Regions from separate parts of the Ectobacillus sp. OTK genome, predicted to be linked through region 3. Evidence: riboswitches for the same ligand, from Rfam matches in the RefSeq annotation. Region 3 holds a riboswitch; each other region holds the start of a gene.

Region 1 (3,227 bases), 580 kb from region 3:
CTTCAATATTGAACACACCGTTGTCAGACCATCCGTGCTCATCATCGCCGATTAATTTACGATTCGGATCAGCGGATAATGTTGTTTTTCCTGTACCGGATAAGCCGAAGAACAATGCTACGTCCCCTTCTTCTCCTACATTGGCCGAGCAGTGCATAGAAAGGATGTCCTGCTCTGGAAGCAAGTAGTTCATAATGGAGAAAATGGATTTCTTCATTTCTCCCGCGTACTCTGTACCTCCAATCAGCACAATACGCTTTTCAAAGGAGGTGATAATGAAAGCCTCGGATTTTGTTCCATCAAGTACTGGATCTGCCTTGAACGTTGGAGCAGATATGATGGTAAATTGCGCCTCATGGTTTGCAAGCTCTTGTTCCGTTGGACGGATGAATAGCTGATGTGCAAATAAGTTGTGCCACGCAAATTCATTTACAACCTGAATCGGAAGGCGGGAGTTACGGTCTGCACCTGCAAAGCCCTTGAATACGAAAAGCTCCTCTTTTTCTTTTAAATATTCCAGCACTCTTGTGTATAAGTGATGAAAGGTTTCTTCAGAAATTGCTTGGTTCACTACGCCCCAATCAATTTTATCTTTGACGGATGCTTCGTGAACGATAAATTTATCTCTCGGAGAACGTCCTGTATATTTCCCAGTTGAAACAGAAACAGCACCTGTAGAAGTTAGATTTCCCTCTTCTCTCATCAAAACCTTTTCTACTAATTGCGGTACGCTTAATTGCACATGTGCATTGCTTCCATTCAATAGTTCATGTAACTCGATTTGGACATTCACAGTACTCATCATCAAAACCATCCTTTGTTTAAATTATAGAGAAATATCTCACATCATCTACAAAAAGTATAACACATTAAAATAAATAATGTATACTATTTATTGATAATTGTTTGTACATTTGCACCTTTTTGAATGTTTTTCCTTCGACAAAAATTAATAAAGGATATTTTGCAGAGAATTGATGTGAACCATTGGACTTGTTTTGCCTGCATTTATCATCACATAAATAGATAGGATTTTTTTGCTAAAATGTGCAGATAATGAATTGACAAAGTTATGTTATTTCTATACTATATCCTTTAGACGGATACTCTCTTATCCCGAGCTGGCGGAGGGACAGGCCCTATGAAGCCCAGCAACCTCACCGAATAGGTAAAGGTGCTCAACCTGATGCAAGGCATGAATGTCTTGAACGATAAGAGTGAAAGGCAAAGAAATGACACATTCAACCTTTCCTCGAATGGGAAGGTTTTTTATTTTGCTTTCTTGGGAATTTTAAGAATGTCGTATGACAATTTAATTTAGGGATGAGTTCCGTACGCAATAGATTAAGGGAGGTTTACCAATGACAAACAAGCGTCGTCTTTTCACGTCTGAGTCCGTAACTGAGGGACATCCGGACAAAATTTGTGACCAAATTTCAGATTCTATTTTGGATGCGATTTTAACAAACGATCCCAATGCACGTGTAGCTTGTGAAACAACGGTAACAACGGGTTTAGTGCTAGTAGCAGGGGAAATTACAACTTCTACATATGTAGACATTCCGAAAATTGTTCGTGAAACAGTTCGTGAAATCGGCTATACTCGCGCGAAATATGGTTTTGATGCTGAGACATGTGCAGTATTAACTTCCATTGACGAGCAGTCTGCTGACATCGCAATGGGTGTAGATAAAGCACTAGAAGCACGCGAAGGCTCTATGTCTGATGAAGAAATTGAAGCAATCGGCGCGGGCGACCAAGGTTTAATGTTCGGCTTTGCATGTAACGAAACGAAAGAGCTTATGCCTCTTCCAATCTCTCTTGCACACAAGCTATCCCGCCGTTTAACGGAAGTGCGCAAGGATGATACATTACCGTACCTTCGTCCGGACGGTAAAACGCAAGTAACGGTTGAGTACGATGAAAATGGCAAGCCAGTTCGTGTTGACACAATCGTTATCTCCACGCAGCACCATCCAGAAGCAACGCACGAGCAAATCGAGCGTAACCTTAAAGAATATGTAATTAAGCCAGTTGTTCCGGCCGAGCTTGTTGACGAAAATACAAAATACTTTATCAATCCAACAGGCCGCTTCGTAATTGGCGGACCACAAGGCGATGCTGGTTTGACAGGACGTAAAATCATCGTTGATACGTATGGCGGATATGCCCGCCACGGCGGTGGTGCGTTCTCCGGTAAAGATCCTACAAAGGTAGACCGTTCTGCAGCATATGCAGCTCGTTATGTTGCGAAAAATATCGTAGCAGCAGGGCTTGCAGAAAAAGCGGAAGTGCAGCTTGCATACGCAATCGGCGTAGCGCAGCCAGTATCTATTTCCGTTGATACATTTGGAACAGGCAAAGTAACTGAAGATGTATTAGTTGATTTAATTCGCAAAAACTTCGACCTTCGTCCAGCGGGTATCATTAAAATGCTTGACTTGCGCCGCCCGATCTACAAGCAAACAGCAGCGTACGGTCATTTTGGCCGCAACGAGCTCGACCTTACTTGGGAGCGTACAGACAAAGCGGATGCGCTTCGTCAGCAAGCAGGACTATAATCATTGTAAAAAAGATCCATGCAACGCATGGGTCTTTTTTACAATTTAAGGAACTTTCTTGGATTTGTCTAACCCTTCGCAGTCAACTCATCCTCCCCAAGTAGGTTGGCAAAAGCGCCTTTAGTGATAAAGAATCCACGGAATACTTGTATGACCTCGCTTCGCCTGAGCCGTGCATTTTGTGCACGGGCTGTTGGTCTGCCCCAGCTAACCAGAACGTCTCCGCTTTCTTAAATTGCGAAAAAAAGGAATGATTGTATTGTTTACTTTCCTCAAACAATAAGTTTGCAGATGCATTTTCAGTTCGTTCCCCTTATGGAGCATAAGCAGTGTAAGGGGAAGAGAAAGGGTGGGCTGCAATGATTAATAAAATTGCTTATTTATTTTGGCTGCTTTGTCTGTGTATATTCCTAAGCGGTGTAGTTTGGACTACCTCCAAAGAGTATGAACATGAAAGAATTATGCATTCTGTCGTACATAAAGTGCAAATACAAAGAATGTACGATGAGAAGGTACATGATATACAGCTATAAGCTAGAGGAGAGCAGCAGAAGAATGATACGCCCATTCGGCTGCAGTTCCATGATACATGCAAAAAGCCTTGAGTTAGAGAATATGACTCAAGGCTTTTATATGAAAAGAGTAGCATTACTTTTGCTGCATGTT
Region 2 (3,227 bases), 1.2 Mb from region 3:
AAGAGCTTGCGTTAAATCTTGAATTAAATCTTCTGCATTTTCAATTCCGACAGAGAAGCGAAGCAGGCGATTACACACGCCGCGCGCTGAGCGAATTTCTTCCGGAATCTCTGCATGTGTTTGCGTAGCTGGATAGGTCATCAAGCTTTCTACACCGCCTAAGCTTTCGGCAAAGGTAATAAGCTTTAAGGACTGTAAGAACGGATTGACCCAGCTTTCATCCGCTAAACGGAAGGAAAGCATACCTCCGTTTCCTGGATATAAGACATCTGTAATGCCGTCAGCATCTTCTAAAAATGCCGCAATCGCTTTTGCGTTTGCTTCATGCTGCTTCATACGAAGAGCCAATGTTTTCATCCCGCGAATCACAAGCCAAGAATCAAACGGACTTAATACAGCGCCAGATGCGTTATGGTAATAACCAATTTGCTGACATAGCTCCTCGCCTTTTGCCACAATCAAACCGCTTAATACATCATTATGTCCGCTTAAGTATTTTGTAGCACTATGGATGACAATGTCTGCACCAAGTAAAATAGGCTGCTGCAGCACTGGCGTATAGAATGTGTTATCTACAATTAAAAGAAGATCATGTTTTTTCGTGATTTTTGCGACAGCGGAGATATCAGTTACTTCCATTAAAGGATTGGTAGGAGTTTCCACGAATACAGCCTTTGTGTTTTCGGAAATTGCCGCTTCCACTTCCGCTAGGTTATGCGTATCAACATATTTAAAGCGAACACCCCATTTATTTTCATGCTCTGTAAATAAACGGTACGTTCCACCGTATAAATCTTTAGATACAATCATTTCGTCTCCTGTTTTAAACAGAGAGAGAACAACAAGAATGGCAGCCATACCAGAGCTGCATGCAAAGCCTTGATCGCCGCCTTCTAGATCAGCAATAGCGTGCTCCAAAATTTTTCTTGTCGGGTTTCCTGTGCGAATATAATCAAAGCCAGTAGATTGTCCAATTCCTTCATGACGATAAGCAGTAGAAAAATAAACAGGTGGATTAACTGCTCCTGTAGCCGTTTCGCTGCGGTTTCCAATTTGAGCTAGTTTCGTTTCTTGTGAATACATGATAGAGTCCTCCTTAAATAAACAAATAAAGCCTTCTTTTTGTGAAAGAAGGCTTTGTGCGCGGCGCGAATACCTTCTTATCTCTCAAATTCTGTTAGAATTTGCTGGAGTTAGCACCTTTTTAACTATGTGTTAATGGTTGCTGAGGCGTCATCAGGCCAGATCCCTCGACCTCTCTGGATAAGAGAAAAATTATAAAATTGTAAATCCTCTATATAATTTATACTAAATGCACTATAAAAATCAATTCCCTTTTTATAATCTTCCGTAAATTCTTTGATTTCAAAAAATGCCATTGACTTAACTGAGGTACACATGCTAAATTAAGTGAAAATTGGGATTTGCTATATGAATACGATAATGCCGATTCTATGTTATCATAACCTTAGATGAAAATATAATGCTCTTATCGAGAGAGGCAGAGGGAAAGGCCCGATGAAGCCCGGCAACCTTCAAGTTTGTATGCTTGAAACGGTGCTAACACCTGCAGAACGAATCTGTTCTGGATGATAAGAGGGACATGAAACCCCCTCTTTCTGTGTGAAGAGGGGGTTTTTTAATAAGAATTAGGCGGTGTCTGCACAGCTAGCCCTTAGAAGAGGAAACCTGCCTGCCGTAAAGGCCAAAAGCGCCTTTCACGGTAAAGAACACACGGAACGCTTCTGTGAATCGGCTTCGCCCGAACTACGGCGTTTTGTGCGTGGGTTGTTTGCCTGTCCTAGCTAAGCAGGGCGCTTGCGCTTTTCGTAGTAGCATTTTCCTTCCGGGAACGGAATTGCACATATATTGACTAGAGAAAGAAGGGGAAGAGATTGAGGCTATTAGATAGATTAAAGGGAGGCATCGTGCTCGGGGACGGTGCGATGGGAACACTTTTATATTCACATGGCTTGCAAAGCTGCTTTGAGGAGTTAAACGTAACGGATCCGGAGCGAATTATTGATATTCATCGGCAATATGTAGAAGCTGGCGCGGATGTCATTCAAACGAATACGTACGGAGCAAACGAAGGAAAGCTTCGCATGCACGGCTTAGGGGACCAAGTCTCCCGCATTAACCGTGCAGCTGTACAAAATGCGAAGCAAGCGGCTAATAAAGACACATTGATTATTGGTACAATCGGCGGTATGAAGCATATCGGCGGTGTTACAATTAATGAGGTAGAACGTGAGTTTATGCTGATGGAGCAGGCAAATGCCTTGCTTGGAGAAGGGATAGACGGCCTTTTGCTTGAAACGTTTTACGATGAAACAGAGCTGCTGCACGCGCTCCGTATTTTACGAAAAGAAACGAATGTACCGATTGTTGCGCAGCTTGCTTTGCACGAAGCAGGACTTACGCAAAGCGGAACATATGCAGAAACGATTTTAGCGGAGCTTCTTGAGCAAGGAGCGGATGTTGTGGGTCTCAATTGTCGTCTTGGTCCTCTTCATATGATTGAATCATTGCAATTGGTATCCATTCCAGAAAAAGGGTATTTATCTGCATATCCAAATGCAGGCTTGCCGAAATATGCAGATGGTCGTTACACTTACGAAGGAACTGTAAAATACTTTGAGGATACAGCGGAGCAGTTTGTAAAGCAGGGAGTACGTCTTTTAGGAGGCTGCTGCGGTACGACACCTGAACATATAAGAGCGATGAAACGAGTGCTTGCAGGTGCTGCACCGGTTCTTGAGAAAGAGCGTCACGTTCGTCCGGCTCCTGTTGTTGTAAAAGAGGCGCCTTCGATTCAGAAGGCTACGCTGGCAGAAAAGGCAAAAAAGGATACAACGATTATCGTTGAGCTGGATCCGCCAAAAACACTGAATACGCAGCTTTTCTTTGAAGGGGCAAAGGCGTTAAAACGCGCAGGAGCTGATGCGGTTACGCTTGCTGACAATTCACTGGCTAGTCCTCGCGTTTCTAATATGGCGATGGGCGCGCTTCTAACTCGTAACGATATTCCGGTACTCACGCATTTAACGTGCCGTGACCATAATTTAATCGGACTGCAATCCCATTTGCTTGGATTATCGGCTTTAGGTCTTCATGAGGTGCTTGCGCTCACAGGCGACCCTGCAAGAGTCGGTGATTTTCCTGGGGCAACATCTGTATATGATGTTTCTTCCTTTGAGCTCATTCGCATGATTAAGGAAATGAAT
Region 3 (3,227 bases):
AAGCAGCGTTGGTTCTACGCTTACCTCAAGCTTTTCGCCATCACGCTTGGCAAGTCCAATTAGCTTCATTGTATAGCCAAGCCCTTGGCTGTACGCTAAATCTTCCTCTGTAATAGATGAAATTCCCTTCACCCTAACATCCTTCAGCTCCACATTTGTAGAGAAGCCTAGTGTTGCAAGGATTGTCATTTTACGCGCCGCATCCAAGCCCTCTACATCTGAAGTCGGGTCTGCTTCTGCAAATCCAAGCTCCTGTGCTTCCTTTAATACATCCTCGTAGGCTCTTCCTTCATTTGACATTTTCGTCAAGATGAAGTTCGTTGTTCCGTTCACAATTCCCATCATTTTCGTAATTCGGTCTGAGGAAAGTCCGTCCACAATGGTGCGAATAATCGGGATACCGCCGGCTACACTTGCCTCGTAAAATAAATCACATTGATTTTCCTTCGCTACGGAAAGCAGCTCAGAGCCGTACACAGCCATTAAATCCTTATTGGCTGTTACAACGTGCTTTCCATTTTGCAATGCGCGTAAAATATGCGCCCTTGCTTCCTCAAGTCCGCCCATTACCTCAATAACTATATCAATATTCTCATTATCGATGATTTCCGTTGCATCCTTAGTGAGCATATCAGGGGTAATTTGGACATCTCTTTCTTTTTCTAAGTTTTGCACTAAAATTTTCGTAACTTTGACAGGACAACCGATTTGATGAATAAGACGGTCTTGATGATCATTAATAATCTTGACCACCCCGCTGCCAACTGTGCCGAGCCCTAGTAAACCAACCCGAATTTCTTCCACTGTAGTCCACCCCTTTTTACAAAATGATATTTATGTGCAATTATATAATTTCATGTCGTAAAAAACAATATATTGTCAACATTCTGAATACTATTTATGAGTTTAACGTAAAGAAAACGTTACCACCTTCATAAAATGAATGGAGTCTCCTGATATACGTAATAATTGAGCCAGTTGGAAAATAATAAATTCCCATGGCTTCTCCACTTCACAATCGGTTTTTTAGATGGATCATTGTCCCGGTAATAATTTTTTGGAACCTCAATTTCTAACCCTCTGCTTATATCACGATCATACTCTTTCTTTAACGTATCTCGCCCATATTCACTATGACCAAACACAAAAATGTTCTTCCCTTTCGTATCAGCGGCAATATGAACGCCTGCTTCTTCAGATTCTGCCAAAATTTGCAGCTCTGGTACTTTGATAATGTCCTCTTTGCGCACCTCTGTATGCCGAGAATGAGGCGCCCAAAAGTATTCATCAAATCCGCGCATAAGCTGCACGTGCTGCACCTTTACCTCATGCTCAAAAACACCGAATATTTTCTTCTCAAGCGGGTATTTCGGAATGCCATAGTGATAATAAATACCGGCTTGTGCACCCCAACAAATGTGAAGAGTGGATGTTACATGGGTTTGTGTATAATCCATAATACGTTTTAACTCTTCCCAATAATTCACATCTTCAAACTCCATCGTCTCTACCGGAGCTCCGGTAATTACGAATCCATCAAATTTCTCTCCTTCTACCTCGCTGAATGTTCTATAAAAGCTCGTTAAATGCTCCTGTGACACATTTTTTGACGTATGTGATTCCATATGAAGAAGATGAACGTCAACCTGCAGCGGCGTGTTGCCAAGAAGACGCAGCAGCTGTGCCTCTGTTTCCTGCTTCGTTGGCATAAGATTCAAAATGGCAATTTTGAGCGCACGGATATCCTGATGCTCCGCACGTTCCTTCGTCATAACAAAAATATTTTCCTTCTGTAGGACTTTGCCAGCCGGCAAGTCTTTATCCACGATGATAGGCATACTCTTTTCCTCCGGATAATGCTTGATGTAAATCTGCAATAAAATCTTCCACCTCTTCAATACCGACGGACAAACGAATTAAGTCAGGTGCGACTCCAGCAAGAACCTGCTGTTCCTCCGTCATTTGGCGAGGTGTTATACTCGCCGGGCGAATCGATCCTCGCTTCCATGCCTCCCCCATTCCCGTCCCCTTCTTTCCTCGATATATACTTTCTTAAGATATAAAAAAACTGCTCCTTTTCCCGCAGGTAAAAGAAGCAGTTATGTCCAAAATCATCCGGCTCATACCTCTCTTATCTTTCAGGAAATATACCTGCAGGATTTGGCACAATTCCGTTTTACGGCTGTTGCCAAGGCTTCATAGGGCCTGTTCCCTCTGCCTATTCTTGATAAGTCGTATGTCATTCATTAGTGCTGATTGTATCGAAATTAAGCGGCACTGTCAACCTGTTTTTTGAATGTTTATACTATTTGTTCAAAGGATGCGATAAGCAGCTCCATTTCGTTCTCCTTTACAGTCCGAAAGTCTAACAATAGCTTGCCATGCTGGATCCGACCGATAACCGGAACTTTGGAACTTCGCAATTCCTCCGCAAGCTGGGCAGCTTCCTTAAGAAAATGCTCAACTGCGACAACATACGTCGGCAGCTCTACATCGGGCATCGTACCGCCGCCGATCATTGATGTACTTTTTTCCAGATTGCATCGGTATTGCTCCAATTCAGCCATTCGTTCGATAAACCGCTGCGCTCTCTCCTGAATTGGCTCCGTGCCTTCTAAAATATCATGGACAGCCGGAATGCTCCTCACAGCCGCTTCTCCCTTTACATACGAAGAAAGTGTTGCCTCTAGTGCAGCCAATGTCATTTTATCGACGCGAAGCACACGCGCTAATTGATGGGATTTGAGCTTGGCAATCAGCTCTCGTTTACCAGCGATAATCCCTGCCTGCGGACCGCCGAGCAGCTTGTCGCCGCTAAACGAGACGAGGTCAGCTCCCGCTGCAATTACCTCGCGTACAACTGGCTCGTCTCCAATTCCAAAGTGCCGGTAACCAAGAATATCGCCGCTCCCAAGGTCCTCATAATATAAAACATGCTCATGCCGGCGCCGCAATGCAATGAGCTCCTCTGTAGAAACACTTTTTGTAAATCCAACAATTTTAAAATTGCTCGTATGCACCTTCATAAGCATCGCAGTTTCCTCGCGAATCGCCTTCTCATAATCATACAAATGCGTTTTATTTGTTGTCCCGACCTCTCTCAATTTGGCACCACTTTCTTCCATAATAGAAGAAACTCGAAAGGATCCCCCAATTTCTACAAGCTGTCCGCGTGATACAATCACTTCCTTCTCACTAGCTAAAGCGCGCAGCACAAGATAAACGGC

Evidence for each region. Region 3 has a riboswitch for S-adenosylmethionine ahead of AC6HZ4_RS26690 (PLP-dependent transferase). Riboswitches for the same ligand answer to the same signal wherever they lie in the genome.
Region 1: it holds a riboswitch for S-adenosylmethionine, as region 3 does, so the genes downstream of both, metK (methionine adenosyltransferase) here and AC6HZ4_RS26690 (PLP-dependent transferase) in region 3, are expected to answer to the same signal.
Region 2: it holds a riboswitch for S-adenosylmethionine, as region 3 does, so the genes downstream of both, AC6HZ4_RS20955 (methionine biosynthesis PLP-dependent protein) here and AC6HZ4_RS26690 (PLP-dependent transferase) in region 3, are expected to answer to the same signal.

What each region holds. Positions count from the first base shown of each region.
Region 1 covers NZ_AP048547.1:4,815,859-4,819,085, reverse strand. Annotated here, with positions in the region: gene pckA (phosphoenolpyruvate carboxykinase (ATP)) at 1-802, opposite strand, end outside; SAM riboswitch class I at 1,109-1,218, shown strand; gene metK (methionine adenosyltransferase) at 1,362-2,561, shown strand; gene AC6HZ4_RS23845 (hypothetical protein) at 2,921-3,094, shown strand.
Region 2 covers NZ_AP048547.1:4,222,393-4,225,619, reverse strand. Annotated here, with positions in the region: gene AC6HZ4_RS20955 (methionine biosynthesis PLP-dependent protein) at 1-1,083, opposite strand, end outside; SAM riboswitch class I at 1,158-1,270, opposite strand; SAM riboswitch class I at 1,487-1,599, shown strand; gene AC6HZ4_RS20950 (bifunctional homocysteine S-methyltransferase/methylenetetrahydrofolate reductase) at 1,896-3,227, shown strand, end outside.
Region 3 covers NZ_AP048547.1:5,394,781-5,398,007, forward strand. Annotated here, with positions in the region: gene AC6HZ4_RS26680 (homoserine dehydrogenase) at 1-804, opposite strand, end outside; gene metA (homoserine O-acetyltransferase MetA) at 933-1,838, opposite strand; partial or broken gene AC6HZ4_RS26690 (PLP-dependent transferase) at 1,819-1,992, opposite strand; SAM riboswitch class I at 2,129-2,234, opposite strand; gene selA (L-seryl-tRNA(Sec) selenium transferase) at 2,301-3,227, opposite strand, start outside.